DNA from 4 places in the Roseibium sp. AS2 genome. Region 4 is predicted to be linked to each of the others. Evidence: predicted binding sites of a transcription regulator. Region 4 holds the regulator's gene; each other region holds the start of a gene.
The links. Region 4 encodes PhoB, which activates phosphate uptake and scavenging genes when phosphate is short. Its sites were predicted from a motif close to TGTCATNNANCTGTCAT; they were not measured.
Positions count from the first base shown of each region.

Region 1: a site for PhoB is predicted at 1,512-1,528, ahead of phnC (phosphonate ABC transporter ATP-binding protein). Genes of this name have one in related genera too.
Region 2: a site for PhoB is predicted at 4,107-4,123, ahead of WNZ15_RS17905 (glycerophosphodiester phosphodiesterase family protein). Genes of this name have one in related genera too.
Region 3: a site for PhoB is predicted at 2,047-2,063, ahead of ppk2 (polyphosphate kinase 2). Genes of this name have one in related genera too.

Region 1 is NZ_JBBMQN010000002.1:577,553-583,621, forward strand. Features, by position in the region: gene phnD (phosphonate ABC transporter substrate-binding protein) at 1-406, opposite strand, end outside; gene phnC (phosphonate ABC transporter ATP-binding protein) at 494-1,315, opposite strand; gene phnD (phosphate/phosphite/phosphonate ABC transporter substrate-binding protein) at 1,614-2,486, shown strand; gene phnC (phosphonate ABC transporter ATP-binding protein) at 2,483-3,301, shown strand; gene phnE (phosphonate ABC transporter, permease protein PhnE) at 3,294-4,127, shown strand; gene WNZ15_RS07720 (class I SAM-dependent methyltransferase) at 4,124-4,798, shown strand; gene WNZ15_RS07725 (osmoprotectant NAGGN system M42 family peptidase) at 4,835-6,007, opposite strand; gene ngg (N-acetylglutaminylglutamine synthetase) at 6,004-6,069, opposite strand, start outside.
Region 2 is NZ_JBBMQN010000005.1:612,080-618,148, forward strand. Features, by position in the region: gene WNZ15_RS17885 (fumarate hydratase) at 206-1,843, opposite strand; gene WNZ15_RS17890 (YceI family protein) at 1,992-2,549, opposite strand; gene WNZ15_RS17895 (cytochrome b) at 2,574-3,158, opposite strand; gene WNZ15_RS17900 (YceI family protein) at 3,216-3,800, opposite strand; gene WNZ15_RS17905 (glycerophosphodiester phosphodiesterase family protein) at 4,225-4,944, shown strand; partial or broken gene WNZ15_RS17910 (FecR family protein) at 5,294-6,069, shown strand, end outside.
Region 3 is NZ_JBBMQN010000004.1:588,859-594,927, reverse strand. Features, by position in the region: gene WNZ15_RS14845 (Gfo/Idh/MocA family oxidoreductase) at 1-590, opposite strand, end outside; gene ppk2 (polyphosphate kinase 2) at 988-1,896, opposite strand; gene WNZ15_RS14835 (TetR/AcrR family transcriptional regulator) at 2,231-2,902, shown strand; gene WNZ15_RS14830 (carboxyl transferase domain-containing protein) at 2,904-4,511, shown strand; gene WNZ15_RS14825 (ASCH domain-containing protein) at 4,515-4,940, shown strand; gene WNZ15_RS14820 (acetyl/propionyl/methylcrotonyl-CoA carboxylase subunit alpha) at 5,342-6,069, shown strand, end outside.
Region 4 is NZ_JBBMQN010000006.1:92,907-98,975, reverse strand. Features, by position in the region: gene WNZ15_RS18375 (Hsp33 family molecular chaperone) at 1-477, opposite strand, end outside; gene argF (ornithine carbamoyltransferase) at 490-1,419, opposite strand; gene WNZ15_RS18365 (aspartate aminotransferase family protein) at 1,416-2,615, opposite strand; gene WNZ15_RS18360 (GcrA family cell cycle regulator) at 3,051-3,581, shown strand; gene phoB (phosphate regulon transcriptional regulator PhoB) at 3,655-4,353, opposite strand; gene phoU (phosphate signaling complex protein PhoU) at 4,545-5,237, opposite strand; gene pstB (phosphate ABC transporter ATP-binding protein PstB) at 5,270-6,067, opposite strand.

The sequences.
Region 1 (6,069 bases), on a different contig from region 4:
CCTCAAGCGACTTGTAGCCGCTGTCGCAGCGCACGGCGACGACAGAGAAATAGCCGGTGGAACCGTCCTTCTGCAGCCGCGATACCAGCGGAACGACACCGCCGTCGGTTTCGGTGTAGGCGGCGGCATAGGACGACGAGCCGAAGAAGGCGAATTCGATCTGGTCGGCGGCGATCGCCTGGATCACGCCGTCATAGGAGCCGGCGGTGAAGATATCGACTTCGACGCCGAGTTCGCGTTCCAGGTATTTTTCAAAAGGCGTGTAGCGGGCGATCCGGTCCTTTTCGTTTTCGCCGGATAGGATGCCGAACTTGATGGTCTTGTACTGATCTTTCCAGCTGTCCGCCAGGGCCGGAGAGGCTGCCAGAACGGCAGTGGACACTGCTGCTGCGAGAATGGCCTTCATGGTGATGCTCCTTGTCGCCGGGGTCTCCGGCGGGTGCGCGGCCGCGGCCGCTCCAGGGATGCGCGAGCGGTCAACCGCTCCCGCGGGTCAGGCCCCGGCGGCCTGTCTGGCCGGCCGGGGCGAAGCAGGTGTCATGGACGTGGAGGTGACAGCCTCGTCGATAGGTGCCGACAGGTCGTTCGAGCCGTAGATCGCGCGAACCTTTTCGCTGGTAAGGGCATCCGGCGTTCCGTCGAAATGAACCTGCCCGGCACGCATGGCGATGATCCGGTCGCAATAGGCGCGGGCCGTATCCAGCGTGTGCAGGTTCACCAGCACGGTCAGCCCGTCGGTTCTGTTGATCTCGCGCAGCGCATCCATGACCCGCGTGGCGTTTGCCGGGTCGAGGGAGGCAATCGGCTCGTCGGCGAGCATGATGCGCGGGTTCTGGACGAGTGCCTTGGCGATCGCGACCCGCTGCTGCTGGCCGCCGGACAGCGTGCCCGCGCGCTGAAGCGCCTGCGGTACCAGGTCGAGCCGGTCCAGCGCCTCGATGGCCCGGGCACGATCCTCGTCCGTGAAGGAGCGCGTCATGGCCCGGACAAACCCGGTATGGGCAATCCGGCCGACCATCACGTTGGTCAGCACGTCCATGCGCTCCACCAGATTGAACTGCTGGAAGATCATGGCGCAGGAGGCCCGCCACAGGCGCAGGTCGCGTCCGCGCAGCGCCGTGATGTTGCGGCCCTCGTTGATGATGGTGCCCCGGCTCGGATCGGTGAGCCGGTTGATCATGCGCAACAGCGTTGACTTGCCGGCGCCCGACCGGCCGATGACCCCGATCATCTGTCCCTGCGGGATCGCCAGCGACACTCCGTCAACCGCAACCAGGTTGCCGAACTCTTTTGACAATTGCTCAATGACCAGCATGCACACCTCCGGGAAACGGAGAGCGACCTAGCAAGAAACCGTCCTTGGCAGATGTCTATACGATTATACTTTTATGAAGTTTTGCGACGGTCTTCAGAATATTATTTGCCGTGAAAATAATAAGTCCAAGTTTTGGTTGAGCTTTTTATTGATAAAATAATTTACTGCAATTTTTTGCTTCGATCGTCTTTGTAAATGTCGTCCAATTTACATAATACATTCACTTTCAGCGCCGCCCTTGTCGTTACGTTTCCGTTGCCTTGCCGGCTTTGCACCGGCTACACACGGAGTTCCCGATATGCGCTTTCTGAAATTCGCCGCGGTCACCGCCGCCGCTCTCGCCGTTTCCCTGTCCTCATCCTTTGCCGACACCTTCAAACTGGCCGTCACGGATGTGGAAGGCCTGGAGCGTCTTCAGGTTGAATGGGCCCCTTTCAAGGAAGCCCTTGAAAACGCGACCGATCACACGTTCGAATTCTTCCCGGTCACCAGCCGCACGGCCGCCGCCGAGGCATTGCGCGCCAAGCGCGTCGATTTTGTCGTCACCGGCCCGGCGGAATACATCGTCATCAACACGTTGACCGAAGCCACGCCGCTGATCGGTCTCGGCCGTCCCGATTATTACTGCGCGATCGTGGTGCGCGCCGACAGCGGCATCACCCGCCCTGCGGATCTCAAGGGCAAGAAGGTCGCCTTCGGTGACATCGGCTCCACCTCCAACATGCTGTGCCCGATGCAGCTCATGGCGGACTACGGCGTCGACCCGGTCAAGGATGTCGACAAGCTGCACACGTCGCGCAACATCGCCCATGAAGCCCTGAAGAAAGGCGACGTGGCGGCCATCGGCACCAACCACAATTCCTGGCTGAACGTGCGCAACAAGGACGACAGCGTGCCGAACGGGTTCTTCCGTGTGGTGGCCCGGTCCGGCGACCTGCCGAACGACATGCTGATGGTTGCCGCCCATGTGGATCCGGCAACGGCGGAAGGGATCCGCGACGCGATCCTCGACAACAAGGAAGCGATCATCACCGCGATCCTGCAGCATGAGGAAAACGACAAGTATTCCGGCATGGACCTGGTTGCGATCGAGGACGGTGCCTACGGTCTCGTCAGGTCCATGTACACGACCGCCGGGTTCCCGCAATACGACAACTTCATCGGCGAATGATGCCGAGTGCCCAACTTCGTGCCGCCGACGCCCAGGCGCCGGTGGCCGTGCCGCAGCCCGGGAGTTCCGAGGCCCCATGCGAACTCAGGGTCGAGGGATTGCGCAAATCCTTCGGCAAGGACCGCGAAGTGCTCCGCGGCGTCTCCTTTTCGGTGCGCCGGCGCGAGGCGGTCGCTCTGATCGGCTCCAACGGTGCGGGCAAGTCCACCGCTTTGCGGTGCGCGCTCAGGCTTGTCGAGCCTGAAGCCGGGTCGCTGGCCCTGTTTGACGAGGATATCTCCTCGGCGCATTCGCGGCAGCTCAGAAAGGTTCGGGCCGATGTCGGGTTCGTCTTCCAGAAACACAATCTGGTGCCGCGTGTGTCCGCACTGACCAACGTGCTCCACGGCAATCTGGGCCGCTCCGGCGGGCTGCGCGGATGGTCCCAGGTGTTTGCGCGGTCCGAACTGCGCGAACGGGCAATGGCGTGCCTTGAGCGGGTGGGACTGGCCGATCATGCGGCCAAACGCGCCGATCAGCTCTCCGGCGGTCAGTCGCAGAGGGTTGCGATCGCCCGGGCCCTGATGCAGCAGCCCAGGATGATCGTGGCGGACGAGCCCGTGGCCAGCCTCGATCCGGTCGCCGGGCGCGAGGTGATGGATCTGTTCCACCAGCTGACGGGTGAGGAGGGCATTGCGCTGCTGTTCACCTCTCACAACGTGCAACAGGCGCTGGACTACTGCGACCGGGTGCTTGTGATCAGGCAGGGTGTCATCGTTCTGGACAAACCGAGCGGCCAGGTGTCGGCAGCGGATCTGGGCAAGCATTATGGATGAGGCTGTCCGGACCAGACGCGACCGACTGCCGAGCCGGGTCGACCGGCCGGGGGCGCTCCAGTTCACCGTCTATGTCGCCCTGACCGCTTTTGTGTTGTGGTCGTTCCAGGGGGCCGGCTGGTCGTTTTCCGCCCTGATGTCAGGCGGTCCGGCCATGGCGGATTTCCTGTACCGGACCTGGCCACCGTCTCTGGAGCGCCTGCCGCAGCTCTCCGAGGCTCTGGTCGAGACGTTCCAGATGGCGCTTGCCGGAACCATCATCGGCGTCATCGTCAGCCTGCCGCTGGCCATTCTGGCCGCAAAGAGCCTGAGCCGGCAGACACTCGTATCCAGAGTGTTCTACTCCACATCGCGCCTGCTGATCGCGTTTTTCCGGACGGTGCCGGACCTGGTCTGGGCGCTGGTCTTCGTCATCACCGTCGGCCTCGGGCCGTTCGCGGGGATGCTGGCCATTGCAATCGACACGATCGGGTTCTGCGGCCGGTTTTTCGCCGAGTCGATGGAGGATGTCGAAAAGGGCCCGAGCGAGGCGCTGACCGCCGCGGGAGCAGGCAGGTTCGACACGATTTTTTGCGCGGTGGTTCCCGCCGCGATGCCGTCCTTCATCACGACGGCCCTGTTCGCGCTGGAAAAGGCCACCCGATCCTCGGTTGTTCTCGGTCTTGTCGGCGCCGGCGGTATCGGCATCGAGTTGAAGGTGGCGATGGACTTTTTCGACTATCAGCTCGCGATGACCATCATCCTGATGATCTTCGTGCTGGTGCTTCTTGTTGAACGGCTCGGCAGTATCGCCCGCAGCCGCATTTTGGAGGGGTCGTCTCAATGAGCGACATGCAGAGCCTGGAAAAAACCGACACCGCCCATCTGGCATGGGACAAAAGGTGGAAGACCGAAGAGGGGCGTGCGGACTGGCTGAAGCCGGAGGAGGATGTCGCCAGGCTGATTGCGTCCCTTGGCCAGGCCGGTCCGGTCAAGGCGCTTGATCTTGGATGCGGCGTCGGCCGCCACGCACTTGCCTTCGCCCGGGCGGGGTTCGAGACCCACGCCGTCGACATGTCCGAGGCGGGGCTTGCCGAACTGGCAAAAAGCGCAGGCTCGGAAGGGTTGGCGGTCAGGACACAATTGGCGCCGATGACGGACCTGCCGTTCGAGGACAACTCTTTCGACTATGTCCTGTCCTTCAACGTGATCTATCACGGCGATCCGGCGATCGTGGCAAAAGCCATCGCCGAAATCGCAAGGGTGCTGAAGCCGGGCGGTGTCTATCAGGGCACCATGCTGTCGAAGCGCAACGGCAATTTCGGGGTTGGAACCGAAGTCGCTCCGGATACCTACGTGCGCGAGGGCGACGACGACAAGAACCACCCGCATTTCTATTGCGACGCAGGTGAACTGGTCGCGCTCTTCGGGGATTTCGAACTCCGGTCCCTGGAGGACAAGCTGCATAGCAAACCCGGGTCCTGGCACTGGCACATGGTCGCCGAACGTCTGGCCTGAGCAGGCCGGCCAGGCGGCCGGCCGCTACTTTGGCGGCTATTCGCCTGCCGGTTCCGGCAGCGGTTCGTCGGTTTCCGGCGCCAGCGTCTGGTCGGCGTCTTCCGTCGGCTGGCGGGTGAAACCCTTGAGACCGGCGAATTCGCGGGCGTCACGCTGGATTTCCACGGGGCTGAGAATGTAGCCGGTGGCCAGTTCGGCGAGCGAGCGCAACGCATGCATGTGAATGCGTTCGTAGCCGTGGCTGGCGTCAACACCGAACGTGATCAGAGCGGTGCGCACATCCGCGCCCGCTTCGATCGCCGTGGCGGCATCGGAGCGGTAGAAGCGGAACACGTCCTTCTGGAACTTGATGTCGTTGTCGCGGCAGAGCTGGACCATCTTGCGGGTCAGGTGATAGTCGAACGGCCCGGTCTGGTCGGCCATGGCGATGGTGACGCCGAATTCGTCGGAGTTCTGACCCGGCGCGGTGGTGCCGTTGTCGATGGCCACCAGCGAGGCGATATCCGGGGTCAGGATCGATTGCGCGCCATGGCCGGTTTCCTCGGCGATGGTGAACAGCCAGAACACGTCCACGGTCGGTTCCTCGCCCGATTCCACGAGCGCCTTCAGTGCTGCCAGCATCACGGCGACGCCGGCCTTGTTGTCGAGGTGGCGCGAGACAATGAAGCCGTTGTCGAGAAACTCCGGTGCCGGATCGATGGCGACAAAATCGCCGACGTCGATGCCGAGCCGTTGCAGGTCTTCGGTGTTCTTTGAATAGGCGTCGACCCTGAGTTCCACGTATTCCCAGCCGATCGGCAGGTCGTCCACCTGTTTGTTGAAGGTGTGACCGGAGGCCTTCAAAGGCATGATCGTGCCGGTGTAGGCGCCGTTTTCCGAGAAAATCGTCGTTCTGGCACCTTCCGCGAACCGGGCGGACCAGTGACCGATCGGGACAAGTTCCAGCCGGCCATTGTCCTTCAGCGACTTGACCTGGGCACCGAGCGTGTCCAGGTGGGAGACGAACGCACGGGCGGGCTTGCGTTTCTTGCCGGGGACTCGTGCACGGACGCCGCCGCGGCGGGTGATTTCATAGAAAACACCGAGCGCCTCCAGTTCCTTCGAGAGGTGCCGGACGATCTCGTCGGTGTAGCCGGTCGGGCTGGGGATCTTGAGAAACTTCTCCAGTTTTTCCGTGAGATAGGCAATGTCGATATTCAAAAGGGTCATGCACCGGCTCTGTTCAAAGTCGTCCTGACCGGCTGCGGCACGGACAGGGGGAAAAGAAAATC
Region 2 (6,069 bases), on a different contig from region 4:
CTTGAAGAGGCGAGTGGCTCACGCTCAGGTTGCTGAAGTTGTCTCTCCGAAGGCGCCGAACCCGCCGGTTTCTTCTCCGGCAAGCGGTCGGACCAGGGACAAATCCGATTCGCCCCTGACGCCGACCCGGTTCCGGGCAGTATCTGAGGATACGCGCACCCGGTATCGGGCCGGACCGGGTCGCCCCCCTGTGCCGGGGACTGGCCTATCCCAGGTTCAGTTCCTTGAAGAAATCATTGCCCTTGTCGTCGACGACGATGAAGGCAGGGAAATCCTCGACCTCGATTTTCCAGATGGCTTCCATGCCGAGTTCCTCGAACTCGACCACCTCGACCTTCTTGATGCAGTCCTGTGCAAGGCGCGCTGCGGGACCGCCGATGGAGCCGAGGTAAAAGCCGCCATGTGCCTGGCAGGCCCTGCGGACCTGGGCGGACCGGTTGCCCTTGGCCAGCATCACCATCGAGCCGCCGGCGGCCTGGAACTGGTCCACATAGGCATCCATCCGGCCGGCCGTGGTCGGGCCGAACGAACCCGACGGCATGCCTTCGGGGGTCTTGGCGGGGCCGGCGTAATAGATCGGATGGTTCTTGAAATAGTCGGGCAGGGGCGCGCCGCTCTCCAGCCGGTCGCGCAATTTCGAATGCGCCAGGTCACGAGCGACGATCAGTGGACCTGTCAGGGACAGGCGGGTCTTGATCGGGTGCCGGGTCAGTTCTCCCAGGATTTCGGACATCGGCCGGGTCAGGTCGATCTTGACCACGGTGTCGGACAGGTGTTCGTCGGTGACTTCGGGAAGGTATTTTTCCGGATGCATTTCCAGCTGTTCCAGAAAAACGCCGTCCTTCGTGATCTTGCCGACGGCCTGACGGTCCGCGGAACAGGACACGGCGAGGCCGATCGGCAGCGACGCGCCGTGCCGCGGCAGCCGGATGACGCGCACATCGTGGCAGAAATACTTGCCGCCGAACTGGGCACCGACACCGGTGGCCTGGGTCAGCTTGAGGATCTCCTCCTCCATCTCAAGGTCGCGGAAAGCGTGGCCGAGTTCGGAACCTGCCGTCGGCAATCCGTCGAGATAGCGCGCCGAGGCGAGCTTTGCCGTCTTCAGGTTCATCTCCGCCGACGTTCCGCCGATGACAATCGCCAGATGGTAGGGCGGGCAGGCGGCGGTGCCGAGCGTCAGGATCTTTTCCTTCAGGAAATCGATCATGCGGTCATGGGTCAGCAGCGAGGGCGTGCCCTGAAACAGGAAGGTCTTGTTGGCGGAGCCGCCGCCCTTGGCCATGAACAGGAACTTGTAGGCGTCCTCGCCGTCGGCATAGAGTTCGATCTGCGCCGGCATGTTGCTCTTGGTGTTGGCTTCCTCGAACATGGAAATCGGCGCGAGCTGGGAGTAGCGCAGGTTCTTCTTGTAATAGGCATCGCGCGCGCCCTCACCGAGGGCGGCCTCGTCCGAGCCGTCGGTCCAAACGCGGCGGCCCTTCTTGCCCATGATGATCGCAGTGCCGGTGTCCTGACACATGGGCAACACGCCATGGGAGGAAATATTCGCGTTTTTCAGGAGGTCGAAGGCGACGAACTTGTCGTTTTCGGTGGCTTCGGGATCGTCGAGGATTTTCTTCAGCTGCTCCAGATGTCCCGGACGCAGATAGTGGTTGATGTCCTTGAAGGCTTCCTCGGCAAGCAGGCGCAATCCTTCCGGCTCGACCATCAACACTTCTTCGCCGTTGAACTCTGCCGTCTTGACGAAGTCGGAGGTCAGCTTGCGGTAGGGGGTTTGGTCCGCGCCTTGCGGAAACAGGGCGCTGTGGTGGTAGTCGGGGGGCGTGACGGGAGCGTTCATGGGACGGCTTTCCTGATCTGGCTGCTTTCCGGACATCAGGGGTCGAAAAGCGCTGGAACATTCTGGTGAGGAACTCATACGGTAAAAAGGCCACGAGCGCCAAGGGGCGCGGCCTGATCAAATGGTCTCACGCAGGAAAGATATCGCATTACCGCGAGGCGGACAGATCCAGCGTCACCGTCACCGCATCGCCCACCGTGTCCGTTCCGACACCGGAACCGAGCTTGTAGGCGAGACGATTGACGGTGGCAGTGCCCCTGGCCCTTGCGGTGTCACCGTCGATTTCCAGCGAGAAGTCGAGATCGACCGGTTGGGACACGCCCTTGACCGTCAGGGTTCCGCTCGCGCGATAGCTGTTGCCTTCCACCAGTGTGGCACTATTGGCTGTGAACTCGGCTTCCGGAAAGGCGTTCACGTCGAACCAGTCCTTCGCCGGCAGCGTGCCATCGAACTGGGGATTGCCCGTTGAGGCACTCGCGGGACGGATGATTGCCGTAATCGCGGCCGTTTCAGGGGCGGCCGGGTCGAAATCGATCCTGGCCTGCCACGTGGCAAAGAAACCCTTCACCGTGCTCGTGCCCTGCTTGACCTCGAAGCCCAGCCGGCTCTGGTCCGCATCGACCGTCCAGACGTCCGCGGCAACCGGTGTTGCTGACCATGCGACCGATAACAACACAAGGGCAGGGAGACTGTTTTTCAAAAGCATGTCGGGTTTTCCTGAATCGATCTGTTAGAAATCCGCCTTGGCGGGTCCGGTTGAAATCATCCGTTTCAGCGTGTCGTCCCGGGCGATCAGATGGTGCTTGAACGCAGCGGCAGCGTGGACGACGATCAGCGCGATCAGCAGGTAGGCGCCATATTCGTGAAGGTTCTTGAAAAAGGCTTCTGCCTGCTCCTGGCTTCCAAGGGAGGCGGGCACGGGCAGATGCGGGACCGGCAGAACGTTGAAAAGAACCGTCGGGATGCCCCAGGGCGACGCGGAGACCATCAGCCAGCCGGTCAGAGGCAGCGCGAAAATCATGGCATAGAGGCCGATATGTCCCAGGTGCGCACCGATCCTCTCCAGGGGATGCATGCCGGCGGGAAGCTTCGGGGGCGGGTTGAACAGCCGCCAGAGCAACCGCAGGCCGGCAAGGGTGAGAACCACGAATCCGATGGACTTGTGCAACTGGAAGAGCTGAAACGTGGCCGGCTCGGTGAGCGGCAGACCGCGCATGTAGAGCCCCAGTGTCAGCATGCCGAGGATCAGCACGGCCATCGTCCAGTGAAACAGGATTGCCACGAGGCCGTATCCCGATTTGGTGTTGCGCAGCATTGACGGCTCCATGGATGGGACGGAGGCCGCGAGCAACGGCCTCCGCTTTGGTCAGGATCAGTTGGTCGCGTCGGCCTTCAACGTTTCCGCGTGGAAGGTCACGGTCACTTCATCGCCGACATATGGCACATACATGTCCATTCCGTAGTCGGATCGTTTGATAACGGTGGAAATCGCGAAGCCGGCGGCTTCCTTCTTGGCCATGGGATGTTCGCCGAAGGTCGTGACGGTCACCTGGAGCGTTGCAGGTTTGGTGATGTCCTTGATGGTCAGGTCGCCGGTCACTTCAAGCTGGTTCTCGCCGACCTGCTCGACCTTGGTGCTCTTGAACGCGGCTGTGGGAAAGGCCTCCGCGTTGAAGAAATCGGCGCTGAGGAAATGCTTGTCCCTGTCTGCGAAGAAGGTGTCGATGCTGGACACATCGATCGTGAACTCGACGGTGGAATCGGCCGGTGTTTCCTTGTCGATAAGCAAGGTGCCGTCCCATTCGCCGAAACGGCCTTCGGTGGTGGAGTAGCCGAGATGGTTGTAGGAAAACGCCAGGTTGGCGTGGGACTTGTCGAAATCGAACGCGACAGGCTCTGCGACGGCGGTGCCGGCAAGCAGGGACAGGGCGAAGGCGGAAGCTGCGATGCGGATCATTGTCAAACCTCTGGTAGCGGTGTCCGGAGCGTTCTTTCATGAACGCCGTTTCCCCTAGATAATCGAATTCGCGCGGAGTGCTATTTGACTGACTGTTCGTACTGGATGAACAATGTCGGTCCGGCAGACCGGTATTGGTCGAAGAGGCTATCGGTATTAATTTCCAAGTCTTTTGAATGTCTTGATTGCCGGATGCATGGACGAATCAGGCCGCGCTCGGCAAACTGGCTTGCTGCTGATCCTGTTTCAGCCGGAACCGCCGTTTTCTCGGGATTTAAACGCATGAATTCATGCGGAAAGTTGCGATGTCATCAAGACATCAAGAAGATCAGGCAAAGCAGGGATAACTTTTCCTTCAACTGTGGCTTGCAAAGAAGCCCGGTAAGCTCCGAATGGTAGGTTCGGAGACACAGGAGTATTGAACGTGAAGCAAGCGGTCATTGTCTGTCACAGGGGCGCCAGCAAGATGGCTCCCGAGAACACTCTGGCATCCCTTGAGAAAGCCATCGAGCTTGGCGCCGGTGTTGTCGAACTGGACGTGCGGCCATCGAAGGACGGTGTGCTTTATGTCATGCATGATGTCACGGTGGACCGGACAACGAACGGGACAGGCAGGTTCTCGGACCTGTCGTCCGCCGACATCGATCTGCTGGATGCCGGATCTTGGTTCGGCGCCGCGTTCGAAGGCGAGCGGGTGCCGCGTTTCGATGTGTTTCTGGACAGCTGCAAGGGACGCATCGCGACCTACGTGGAAATCAAGGAAGGCGATCCGGCCGAGGTGCGCGACATGCTGGCCGTGCGTGGCATGCTCGGCGACGCCTGGACGTTTTCCTTCGACCAGTCCATCCGCGCCGAGGCAAGGGCCAAGGTGCCGGATCTTCGGCGCATGGTGCTCTACATGCATGTCGGTTCCGTTGACCGTGCGGTTGCCCAGGATGCCCATATTCTGGAATTCCACGAAGACAACCTGGATCCTGATGCGGTCGCCGCCGCCAGGCGTGCGGGGCTGATCACGCAGATGTTCTATGCCGGACAGGATCGGGCGGTGTTCGAAAAGGCCGTGCGCTGTGGTGTCGAGCAGATGAACATCGACGAGGTCGAAATTTTCAGGTCGGTGGAAAAAGATCTTCTGGCCATCGTCTGACCTGCAAATAATCAGAGTTCGGTTCCTGCCTGTGCCCGTGTTCCGGATGTGGCGGCGGGTACAACGCCGACTGAATCCGTACGTGGTTGCGAAGCACCCGGATATGCCTGCAAGGCACATTATGGGCTTGGCCGGATCGCGTGATCTGCATGGGTGCGCATTACGCAGGGTTTCCTCAACAAGAAGCCTTCGCTGACCCAGATGCAGGAAACGTTGGATTGAAAACTACGTATGTAACTTGATCGCAAATTGGGCCGGGTGAAGAAACCGGATTTTAGCCGATGAATTTCACCTGAAATTAAACAACAACCAGATAGATTTGTCGCCGTTATCTAACAGGCGGCATACGATGGACCATAGTAAAACAACGTCTCCATGCGTGACGTTAAAGAGAAAAATCGTTCATTTCGTATTAGGTTTCTCTCGATTGGCTCGAACGACCGGGATGCTGGCCGGTATTCTGCTGGCGCTCCAGGTTTGTGATGCGCAGGCGGCATCCGCCGGCGAATGGGTGGTCAAACGTGTGTCGGGGATCTCCTATTTTGTCGCGCCGAATATTCCGGCCTTTCGGGTAAAGAAGGGCATGGTGTTCCACAAAGGCTACACTCTGGGAACACGATCGGGATCGAGAGTGCTCATCGTGCGCGGAACCGATTCCATCGCCGTGGGCCCGAACACCACGTTTGCACTCTCGAAGTACCGAAGCCCTGGAACCACGACCACACTCTTGCAACGCAAGGGAACCCTCGACGTGGACGTGCAAAAGCGCCGCCGGCCGCATTTTTCCGTCGAGACGCCGTATTTCGCGGCCGTTGTGAAAGGGACCAGGTTCAGGGTGGGCTTGCGAGGCGGGAAAGGCGACGTATCCGTTCAGCGTGGTGTTGTCGGCGTGGCAGACTTTGCCTCCGGTGATACGGTCGATCTGGGCGCGGGGCAAAGCGCATCGAGCGCACCTTCCCGCAAGGTGGGATTGACTGTCGGCGGTCGAACGAAACCGACAGTCCGCCCCGGCAAGAAACGTGCCCCGGTCTTCGAAACACCGGCTGTCCAGATTGTGCCGGCCAGTGATGCGGCTTCTAGCTCGACGAGCAATTCAAGCAATGGTGTCCTCGGCAGCGTTCTTGG
Region 3 (6,069 bases), on a different contig from region 4:
ACCCGCTGCGGCTCCGCATCGAAGAAATAGCGGCCCGCCAGCATGGTGTAACAGCCGATATCGTAGAGCGCACCACCACCGATATCGGCCATGTTGCGGATATTGCCCGGGTCGTCGTTGAAATAGCTGAAGAAGCACTGGATGGCCTTGAGCTCGCCCAGGTCTCCGGAGCGCACGATCTCGCGCGCCCTGATCCACTGGGGATGGGCTCGCACCATGAAGTTCTCCGCGATCAGCCTGTCCTTCGGCAGATCGAGCAACCTGGCGGCTTCCGCCGCATCGAGCGCGATCGGCTTTTCGCACAGGACATGCTTGCCCGCCTCCACCGCCTGCACCGTCACCGGAACATGCAGGTGATTGGGCAGCGGATTGTAGATGGCATCGATGTCCGGATCGGCGAGCAGCTCCTCGTAGGAGCCATAGGCCTTCTCGATGCCGAGATCGGTCGCCGCGGCCTGTGCCTTGTCGAGCGCCCTGGAGGCGATGGCACATGCGGCTCCGGTCTGCGACCGCCGAATACCCGGAATGACTTTTTCCAGGCCGATTTTTGCGGTGGAGACGATCCCCCAGCGAATTTTCTTCCCATTCATCCCGGGCATCCTTCCCTTGTCTTTTTTCCAGTTTTTGAGGCACGCCCCTCAGTTGGCATGAATGACAAGGGTCTTGCAAGGGCGGTCACCGCGCCGGAAGGCTTGCGGTGTGACTGGCATTTGTCCGGGATCGCGTGCTCCAGGAGGATGTGGCCGATCTTTCGAGACGCCGCTTCGCGGCTCCTCAGGATGAGGGGGAGGCTTTGGCGCGTTCTGGCATTCCCGGACCTCTCAAAACCCACGGTCTCATCCTGAGGAGCACGCTCGCGCGCGTCTCGAAGGATCGGCCAGACACACGACAGACAACCTGCCACCTGTCAGGCCGGCCCGTGTACCGAATCAGAAACAGGCGCGCCGGTGCGAACGCGCCCGCGGTTTCAACCAGGATTGGCGTGCCTCAGAATTTCTGCGGCACGTAGAGGTGCTCCGGCAGGACCTTGCGTTCGTAGTCGGAGTTGTAGACGCGCTCCGGCAGGGTGATCGGGTCGTGCGGCACGTCCTCATAGGGGATCATCGACAGAAGGTGGCTGATGCAGTTGAGCCGTGCCTGTTTCTTGTCGTTGCCCTCGACGATGAACCACGGCGCCTCGGGAATGTTGGTCCGCTCGAAGGTCTCTTCCTTGGCCTTGGTGTAATCTTCCCAGCGCACGCGCGATTCCAGGTCCATCGGCGACAGCTTCCACTGCTTCAGCGGATCGTGGATGCGCATCAGGAAGCGCAACTGCTGCTCCTCGTCGGTGATGGAGAACCAGTATTTGATCAGGCGGACACCCGAGCGCACGATCATCCGCTCGAATTCGGGAACGTCGTTGAAGAACTGCTCGACCTGGTTGTCATCGGCAAAGCCCATGACCCGCTCGACACCGGAACGGTTGTACCAGGACCGGTCGAACAGCACCATTTCGCCGGCCGCCGGCAGATGCGGTACGTAGCGCTGGAAATACCATTGGGTCTTTTCGCGGTCGGTCGGCGCCGGAAGTGCGACCACGCGGGCGACCCGGGGGTTGAGACGCTGGGCGATGCGCTTGATGACGCCGCCCTTGCCGGCGGCATCGCGGCCTTCGAACACGATGACGATCTTCTCGCCCGTGTGCTGGACCCAGTCCTGCAGTTTCACCAGTTCCGACTGCAGGCGCAGCAGTTCGTGGAAATAGGTGTTCCGCTCGACCGGGGACTTGTGCTTCTTGTCCGAGATGAACGCAAGATCCTTGGCGACAAGAAGATCGTCGATCTCCATTTCCAGCTCTTCGTCCAGACTGTCCGCCCATTCGGTTTCAACCCAGGTCTTTGCGCTGTCTTCGGTCATCCGTCGGTCCCTTTGTACAATTGAGGCGAAACGCTCAAGGTCGGCGCGCAGTCATTCCAGCCGATTGCGCGCACGGATCAGTTTTCATGTGCTTGGTCATCCGCCCTTCTGGTGAACGCCGGATACCGTAGGACTGTGAACAGGTTATCCATGTAAGTTTTTTGACAGTCATGCCGGTTTATTCCAAGTGCGTGAATTATGACCCGCCTGAGGAACCTGTTTTAACGCTCTTTGGCACTGCAGGCCATCGTGTGCCTCAGGCTGCGCCTCGCCCTCAAAATCTTCTTGTAACTGAATGGTCGTTCATTTACTTTCAGGAGCAGGGAGGAGCCTGATGAGCGACGCAGCCGTTCAAACGCAGATACGCAGCCCGGCCCGGGCGAAGGGTCAGGAAACCGCCGCGCGTGTCCGCGAGGCGGCGCTGAAGCGCTTTGCCGCCGCCGGTTACGCCGCCGTGTCGATGCGCGAGATCGCCGCCGATGTCGGCGTCAGGCCCGGAGCGCTCTACAATCATTTCCCGACCAAACAGGACATCCTGAAGGACCTGATGCTGTCGCATATGGCCGAATTGCACGCCGCCTGGGTCGACAGCGGCGAGCCGGCGGCCATGGACCCGCTGGAGCATTTCGTGCGCTTCCACATTTGCTACCACCTGGAGCGGGCGGACGAGGTGTTCATTTCCTACATGGAACTGAGAAATCTCGAGCCGGCGAACTTCGACCTCGTCGAGGCCGAGCGCCGCCGCTACGAGGCGGTCCTTGCCGGCATTCTCGAAGACGGCACCGCCGCCGGACGCTACGCCGTTCAGGACGCCATGGTCACGACCCGCGCGATCATCGCCATGCTGACCGGCATTCCGGCCTGGTTCCGCGACGGCGGACGCCTGTCCAGGCCGGACATCGAAGAGCTTTATCTGGATCTGGTGCGCAAGGCCGTCGCACCGGAGACCGGATCACCGGGAACTGGCACACGGTCCCGTGAACAATCCCCAAGGGAGATCGGATGACATGAGCATCCTGAAGTCGAGCCTTTCGCCCAGAAGCGAGCAATTCGCCGCCAACAGGGTCGCCCATGAGGCGGCCATGGACACGGTCCGGGCGGCCGCGCAAACCGCGCTCGACGGCGGCGGCGAGACCGCCCGTCAGCGCCATGTCTCCCGCGGCAAGATCCTGCCGCGCGAACGTGTCTCGCGCCTGCTCGATCCCGGATCGCCCTTTCTGGAAGTTGGCATGCTGGCGGCCAACGGCCTGTATGACGGTGCGGCCCCCGCCGCCGGGATGATCGCCGGCATCGGCCGGGTGGAGGGCCAGGAGGTCATGATCCTGGCCAATGACGCCACGGTCAAGGGCGGCACCTACTATCCGATGTCGGTCAAGAAACACCTGCGCGCGCAGGAGATCGCCACCGAGAACAACCTGCCCTGCATCTACCTTGTCGACAGCGGCGGCGCCAACCTGCCCAACCAGGACGAGGTCTTCGCGGACCGGGACCATTTCGGCCGGATATTCTTCAACCAGGCCAACATGTCGGCGAAAGGCATTGCCCAGATTGCCGTCGTCATGGGCTCTTGCACGGCGGGCGGAGCCTATGTGCCGGCCATGTCCGACGAGACCATCATCGTCCGCAACCAGGGCACCATCTTTCTGGCAGGCCCGCCGCTCGTCAAGGCGGCCACGGGCGAGGAAGTCACGGCGGAGGATCTCGGCGGCGGCGACGTGCACACGCGCCTGTCCGGTGTTGCCGATCACCTGGCGCGCGACGACGCCCACGCCCTGGCCCTGGCCCGGCGCGCGATCGCCAGCCTCAACCGCTCGAAGTCGCCGTCCGTTACCCTGCAAAGCCCCGAAGACCCGCTCTACGACCCGGAGGAAATCCTCGGCGTGGTGCCGGCGGACCTGAAGACACCCTATGACATCCGCGAGGTGATCGCCCGCACGGTCGACGGTTCCCGGTTCGACGAATTCAAGGCGCGCTACGGCACCACGCTGGTCTGCGGTTTCGCCCATATCCATGGCATGCCCGTCGGCATCGTCGCCAACAACGGCGTCCTGTTCTCCGAAAGCGCGGTCAAGGGCGCCCATTTCGTCGAACTCTGCTCCCAGCGCAAGGTGCCGCTGGTGTTCCTGCAGAACATCACCGGCTTCATGGTCGGCCGGAAGTACGAAAGCGGCGGCATCGCCAAGGACGGCGCCAAGCTGGTCACCGCGGTTGCCACCACCTCCGTTCCCAAGATCACCATGCTGGTCGGCGGCTCCTTCGGCGCCGGAAACTACGGCATGTGCGGCCGGGCCTACGGCCCGCGTTTCCTGTGGACCTGGCCGAATTCCAGGATCTCGGTGATGGGCGGCGAACAGGCCGCCGGGGTGCTCGCCACCGTCCGCCGCGACGGCATCGAACGCAAGGGCGGTTCCTGGTCCCCGGACGAGGAACAGGCCTTCAAGCAGCCGATCGTCGACCAGTTCGAGGAACAGGGCCACCCGCTCTACGCCACCGCGCGCCTGTGGGACGACGGCATCATCGACCCGCGCAAGACCCGCGATATCCTTGGCCTGTCGCTTTCGGCCGCGCTCAATGCGCCCATTGAAGCCACGCGCTTCGGCCTGTTCAGGATGTAAGCCATGTCGATCGACGACCTGAAACAAAAGTATCCGGGTGCCGAAACCTTCAAGTTCGGCGACAGCCGGGAGCTGAGCGACCAGCTGATTGCATTGGTTCGTTCAGGCACCAAGACGGCCACCTGCGGCGCCCTGCGTGATTTTCAGGACGGTGGCGACGCCATGCCGGTTGCGGGCCGTCGCGACATTGCGCTCAACTGGGACGGGTCCCCAGCCCTGGTCATCGAAACGCTCGAGGTGACTGTCACGCGCTATTGCGACGTGACCGAGGATTTCGCGCGCGCGGAAGGCGAAAACGAGGACCTTGCCGGCTGGCGCCGGGACCATCAGGCCTTTTTTGCACGCAATGGCGGCTTCGATCCGGTCATGGAACTGGTCTGTGAAAGGTTCAGGATCGTTGAGGACCTGCAATCGGAGTGGAACAGATGAGCCGAATGGAGAAACGCGCTACGGCGCGTTCAGAAGATGAGGTGCCATCATGAAGGCTCATGGAAAAGTGGCAGACCATTTTCGAACTGAGAAAGTTACCACTCTCTCGATCCAATCGTGTGAAGGCTCCATCCAACCCGGTGACATACCGGAAAGTGACACCTTCAAAAATGAAGTGCTCGACGCAGAAACGCGAGACCGGTCCTGTTTGACAGGCGTAGAGCTTCGAAACGGCGTCCAGGTTGTTGCAGCGCTTGATTGCGACTTCGCCAATTTCCACACAAGCAACGGCCAAATCCTCCGGGTCGCAGATCCAGACAAGGAGAGGGAGTGATGCTGTATGATCCGAACCTCAAGGCCAAAGTCCATCTGAGAACCGCGCTCGGGAGGGCGGAGAGCTGATGTTCAAGAAAATCCTCATTGCCAACCGCGGCGAAATCGCCTGCCGGGTCATGGAAACGGCCGCAAAACTCGGCATCAGGACCGTTGCCGTCTATTCTGACGCCGATGCAGGTGCGAAACATGTGGCCATGGCCGACGAGGCCTATTCCATCGGTCCGGCCCCCGTTGCCGAAAGCTATCTGAAAATCGACGCAATCATCGAAGTCTGCCGCCAGAGCGGCGCCGAAGCCGTGCACCCGGGCTATGGCTTCCTCTCCGAGAACCCGGACTTCGTCGACGCGCTCGACAGGGCCGGCATCGCCTTCATAGGGCCGAGCGCCGCGTCCATCCGCGCCATGGGCCTGAAGGACGCCGCCAAGGCCTTGATGGTCAAGTCGGGCGTCCCGGTGGTTCCCGGCTATCACGGCGACAACCAGGAGGCGGATTTCCTCAAGCTCCAGGCAGGGCGGATCGGCTATCCCGTCCTGATCAAGGCCCGCGCCGGCGGCGGCGGCAAGGGCATGCGCCGCGTCGATGGCCCGCAGGATTTCGCCGAGGCCCTCAGGGGCGCGAAGCGCGAGGGCGAGGCCAGTTTCGGCGACGGCCGCGTCCTGATCGAGAAATACCTCACCATGCCGCGTCACATCGAGATCCAGGTCTTCGGCGACAGCCACGGCAATGCGGTGCATCTGTTCGAGCGCGACTGCTCGCTGCAGCGCCGCCACCAGAAGGTGATCGAGGAAGCCCC
Region 4 (6,069 bases):
CCGGGCCACTTCTTCAAGCGACACGCCGTCCAGTTCCACCAGCCCCTGGTAACGTTGCATGTGCTTGCCCTGGTCGATGGTCATGGCAAGATGCCCATGGCCAAGCAGGGTTTCCGGCGTTGCCTTGCCGGCCGTAATCAGCGCCTCGACCGCGTCCGCGTCGAAGGTGGCGCAGGCCCGGATCGCGTCTGGTGTCGCGAAGTCCACGACAAGCATGGACACAGGCCCATCGGTCTGAGTCTGCAGGGTAAACCGGCCGTCGAACTTCAGGGACGTTCCGAGCAGACTGGTGAGCACGATGGCTTCCGCCAGAAGGCGTGATACCGGCTCCGGATACGCGTGGCGTCCCAGGATCTGTTGCAATACCGGTCCGAGAGCGACGGCACGGCCGCGCACGTCCAGGGCTTCCACGGCAAAAGGCCGGACTGCATCCAGCCCGGCCGGTGCGATGCCCAGTTGGTCAAGATTCAATGCCACGATGGCTCTGCCTCAAGCTGCGCCGAAACACCAGGCCAGGATACCCTTCTGGGCATGGAGACGGTTTTCGGCTTCGTCAAACACTACGGAGTTGGGACCGTCCATGACCTCGGAAGTGACTTCCTCGCCCCGGTGGGCCGGCAGGCAATGCATGAACAGCGCGTCCTGCCTTGCCTCGGCCATCAACCGCTCGTTCACCTGGTAGGCGCTGAGGAGATTGTGACGGGTTTCATTGTCATCGTCTCCCATGGACACCCAGCAATCGGTGACGACACAGTCGGTTCCCTTGACAGCCTCATATGGGTCCGCGGTGACGACAATGGAACCACCCCTGGCGCGCGCGGCGTCAATCAAGTCCCGAGGCGGTGCCAGCTCCGCCGGTGTCGCGATGCGCAGCTCGAAGTCGAACCGGGGAGCGGCGTGGATCCAGGAGGCCAGCACATTGTTGCTGTCGCCGGTCCAGGCAACGCTTTTGCCGCTGATCGATCCGCGATGCTCCTCGAATGTCAAAAGGTCGGCCATGATCTGGCAGGGATGCGAGACCTTGGTCAGACCGTTGATCACGGGAACCGTGGCATTCTCGGCCAGCTCGTTGAGCTGGTCGTGGTCCAGGATGCGGATCATGACCGCATCGACGAAGCGCGACAACACCTGCGCGGTGTCGGCAATGGTTTCGCCGCGGCCCAGCTGCATTTCCGCTCCGGTCAGCACGAGGGTTTCCCCCCCCAGTTCACGCATGCCGACATCGAAGGAAATGCGTGTGCGGGTCGACGGCTGTTCGAAGATCATCGCCAGCACCTTGCCGGCCAGCGGGCCTTCGCCGCGGCGGACACCATTGCGGCCGGCCTTGATCTTCTTGCCGGCCTCCAGAATGGCGCGCAGCTCGTCACCGTCGAAATCGGTCAGGTCGAGAAAATTCCGATAGGATTCATTGGCGGTCATCCGGCCGCTCCTTCCACCAGGTTCGTTTCAATTGCCAGGGCGGCCACTTCAAGGCGCTCCATGGCAATCGCAATTTCGTCTTCACTCATCGTCAGCGGCGGCATGATGCGGACGACGTTTTCGCCCGCAGGAACCGTCAGCAGACCGGCATCCCGTGCAGCCGCGACAAAATCTCCGACCGGAACGACGCATTTCAGACCGAGCATCAGGCCATTGCCGCGCACTTCGCCAAGAACAGCCGCATGACTGTCCACGAAACCGGCCAGCTTCTGCTTGAAACTGAGCCCCTTGCGCCGGACGTCCTCCAGAAAGCCATCCGACAGAACAACGTCCAGCACCGCATTGCCGACCGCCATGGCCAGCGGATTGCCGCCGAATGTGGTGCCATGGGTTCCGGGCGCGAGCGCAGCGGCCGTTTCGGCGGTTGCCAGACAGGCGCCCATGGGAAAGCCGCCGCCGATACCCTTGGCAATCGCCATCAGGTCCGGCTCGACACCGGTCCACTGGTGCGCGAACAACCGGCCCGTCCGTCCGACACCGGTCTGGATCTCGTCATAGATCAGCAACAAGCCGTTTTCGTCGCAAAGCTTGCGGACGGCTCGCAGGAATTCGGCGGGGATCTCGCGGATACCGCCTTCGCCCTGGATGGGCTCGATCGCGATTGCCGCCGTCTGCGGTCCGATCGCGGCCTTCAGCGCGTCGATATCGCCGACGGGCACCTGGTCGAAACCGGGCGCCTTCGGGCCGAAGCCTTCCATGTACTTGGCCTGGCCGCCGGCAGCGATGGTCGCAATCGTCCGGCCGTGGAAGGCCCCCTCGAAGGTGACGATATGGAACCGTTCGGGCTGGCCGTTGTCATAGTGATACCGGCGCGCGCATTTGATCGCGGCTTCCATGGCTTCCGCACCGGAGTTCACGAACAGCACCTTTTCGGCAAATGTCGCCTCGCACAGCCGCCGGGCCAGACGTTCCCCGTTCGGGCTCTGGTGCAGATTGGAAACGTGCCAGAGCTTGCCGGCCTGCTCCTGCAGCGCCTTGACCAGATGAGGGTGGCTGTGTCCGAGCGCGTTCACCGCAACCCCGGAGCCGCAATCGAGGAATCGTCGGCCGTCTGCCGTCACCAGCCAGACACCTTCCCCGTGATCGAATGCCAGTTCCGATCTTGCGTAATTCCCGAACAATGCGGTCGCGGACATAACCTCGTTGAACTCCTCAAAAACGGCCGTTTCTTCAGCGCCACCGTGACGCCGTACGGCACCTGCAAACGGTGCGCCCGGCCAAAACGCAACGTGCCGCCCGATAAGGCGGCACGCAGCAGTTTTCTTATACACTGCCCCCACCATGGACTGTCAATGGAAATGCGCTGCGGCGCCCCGCCAGCGCGCAAATGGCGAATTCCTCAAAATTCTCAAGCACCTCGCCATAATTGGGGAAAAGTCGGTTCATCCCCAACTGGATTTGGGTGAACGGTTGCCTGACAAATTAACGTTATTGTAACCTCTGGGACATCACACACGAGATCTCGTGCGGCAAATCATCAAGAGGCACTAGATATGCCATCCTTAGGCGCGACTACGTGCGCTTAACACGAGGTTAATGGCTGCAGGGCAGCCCAAGAAAAGGGTGCGGCAATGAGTTGGACAAACGACCGGGTTGAGCTTCTCAAGAAGCTCTGGAGCGACGGATTGAGCGCGAGCCAGATTGCTGGCGAACTGGGTGGTGTCACGCGCAACGCCGTCATCGGCAAGGTGCACCGTCTGGGCCTGTCCGGCCGGGCCAAATCAACCTCTTCCAGCGCGAAGCCGCGGCGGGCCCGGCCCGCTTCGACCGGTGCCGCAACGCCGAAGAGACCCGCCCAGCAACCGCAGTCCATCGGCGCGACGGCGCTGAAAGCGGATTTTGCTCCGGCCCCGGCGATCGTGCCCAAGCCGGCCGTTGAGCCGATAGCGGATCTTGTGCCGATCTCGCAGCGGGCAAGTATTCTCACGCTGACGGAGCGGACCTGCAAATGGCCGATCGGCGATCCGGCGACAGATGATTTCTATTTCTGCGGCCGCCAGTCCGACCCCAGCGTCCCCTATTGCACCCATCATTGCAAGATCGCCTACCAGCCCATGGCCGACCGCCGCCGGGACCGCAAGGTTGTCGCCCAGGCGGGCTGACCGCAGGCATCGCGTTCCCAGACAGCAAAAACCCGCCGACATGGCGGGTTTTTTCGTATCAGGCTGCCGCGTTTCAGGCGGAGACGGTGAACTGATCGTTGAAGGCGTAGCCCGCACCCCGGACGGTCCGGATCGGGTCCTTGGCCTTGCCCTTGTTGAGAGCCTTGCGCAAACGGCCGACATGCACATCGACCGTGCGTTCGTCGACGTAGACATCATGACCCCAGACACCGTCCAGCAACTGCTCGCGGGAGAACACCCGGCCCGGAGACGTCATCAGGAATTCCAGCAGCCGGAATTCTGTCGGACCCAGGTGGATTTCCTTGGCATTGCGACGCACACGGTGAGTTTCCCGGTCCAGCTCGATGTCTCCGGACCGCAGCATGGTGGAGACCACTTCCGGACTGGCCCGGCGCAGGATCGCCCGCACGCGTGCCATCAACTCCGGTACGGAGAACGGCTTGACGACATAATCGTCGGCGCCGGTGGACAAGCCGCGAATTCGCTCCGCTTCTTCACCCCGCGCCGTGAGCATGATCACGGGCAGCCGCTCCGTGTCCTCGCGTGCGCGCAGCCTGCGGCACAGCTCGATGCCTGACAACCCCGGCAGCATCCAGTCGAGCAGAAGAAGGTCGGGCTGGCTTTCCCGAAGCCGGATCTCGGCCTCGTCACCCCGGACACACGCTTCGACAGCGTAGCCCTCTGCTTCCAGATTGTATCTTAGTAGAAGGCTGAGGGGTTCTTCGTCTTCAACGATGAGCACCTTCGGCATACATCTCGCTCCAATTTCGGCAACCGGCGCAACAGGTCCCTGACCTGGCGCCGGCCGGTTCTTTTTCCGTGATCAATCTCGACGGAACCTTACGTATCGTGCTTGCGTCTGACCGGGCACGAAATGCTTTGCGACTTGTGACCCGGTCAACATTCGGGTGTCCGTTCGCTCCCGATTGAACCTTTGGTGACCTAGGCGCCGGTTTCGTCGACTTTCGCACGGTCTTCCGGCAAACGGTCGCCCGTGACCATGTAATAGACGTTCTCGGCAATGTTGGTCGCATGATCGCCGATCCGCTCGATGTTCTTTGCGCAGAACAGCAGATGGACGCATTGGGTGATCACCCGCGGATCTTCCATCATGTAGGTCAGCAGCTCGCGGAACAAAGACGTGTAGATGGCGTCGATTTCCGCGTCGGCTTCCTGCACGCGGCGGGCTTCCTCCGCGTCCTTGCGCGCATAGGCATCCAGCACCCGCTTGAGCTGCGCGAGGGCAAGCTCCGTCATGTGCTCGACACCGATCGCAAGCTTCTTGGACTGCAGGTCGCTGTCGATCGCGATGGCCCGCTTGGCGACGTTCTTCGCCAGATCGCCGACACGCTCCAGATCGTTGGAGATGCGGGTTGCCGCGGTGATCTCGCGAAGGTCCTGGCCCATCGGCTGACGGCGCGCGATCAACTCGATCAGCTTGCTTTCGACTTCCTGCTGAAGACGGTCCAGACGGGCGTCCTTGTCGATCGTCGACCTCGCCAGCTCCAAATCCTGGGAAACCAGTGCGGAAATGGCGTCGGCAAACGCCTTTTCGGCCAGTCCACCCATTTCGGCGACCTTGCCGGCCATGGCCGTCAGTTCTTCATCATAAGCCGAGACTGTATGTTCAGCCATTCTGTAGTCCCCTTGAGATTTACGGAAATCGCTTAGCCGAAGCGGCCAGTGATGTAGTCCTGTGTACGTTTGTCTTTCGGATTGGTGAAGATGTCTTCTGTCAGACCTTCCTCAACCAGCACGCCGAGGTGGAAGAATGCGGTACGCTGAGACACGCGGGCGGCCTGCTGCATGGAGTGCGTCACGATCACGATCGTGAAGTTCTCGCGCAGTTCGTCGATCAGTTCTTCCACCTTGGCCGTGGCGATCGGATCAAGCGCCGAACACGGCTCATCCATCAGGATCACTTCCGGGCTGACGGCGATCGCACGGGCAATGCACAGACGCTGCTGCTGACCACCGGACATGCCGGTGCCCGGCTCGTCCAGGCGGTTCTTCACTTCTTCCCAAAGACCGGCTTTCTGAAGGCTGGAGGAAACGATCTCGTCCAGATCGGTCTTGTTCTTTGCTAGTCCGTGAATGCGCGGACCATAGGCAACATTGTCGTAGATCGACTTCGGGAACGGGTTCGGCTTCTGGAACACCATGCCGACCTTGGCGCGCAACTGCACCGGGTCCACCTTCGGATCGTAGATATCCTCGCTGTCGATCTTGATCGACCCTTCCACCCGGCAGATGTCGATCGTGTCGTTCATGCGGTTGATGGTCCGCAGGAACGTCGACTTGCCACACCCGGACGGACCGATGAAGGCGGTGACCGAACGTGGTTGAATTTCAATGTCCACATCCTTGATGGCGTGTGTGTCGCCATAATAGACTTGGACTTTTTTTGCGGAAATCTTGCTGTCGGTCATGTTTTTCGCCTGTTCAATATTCGGCATCTCGTTCATCG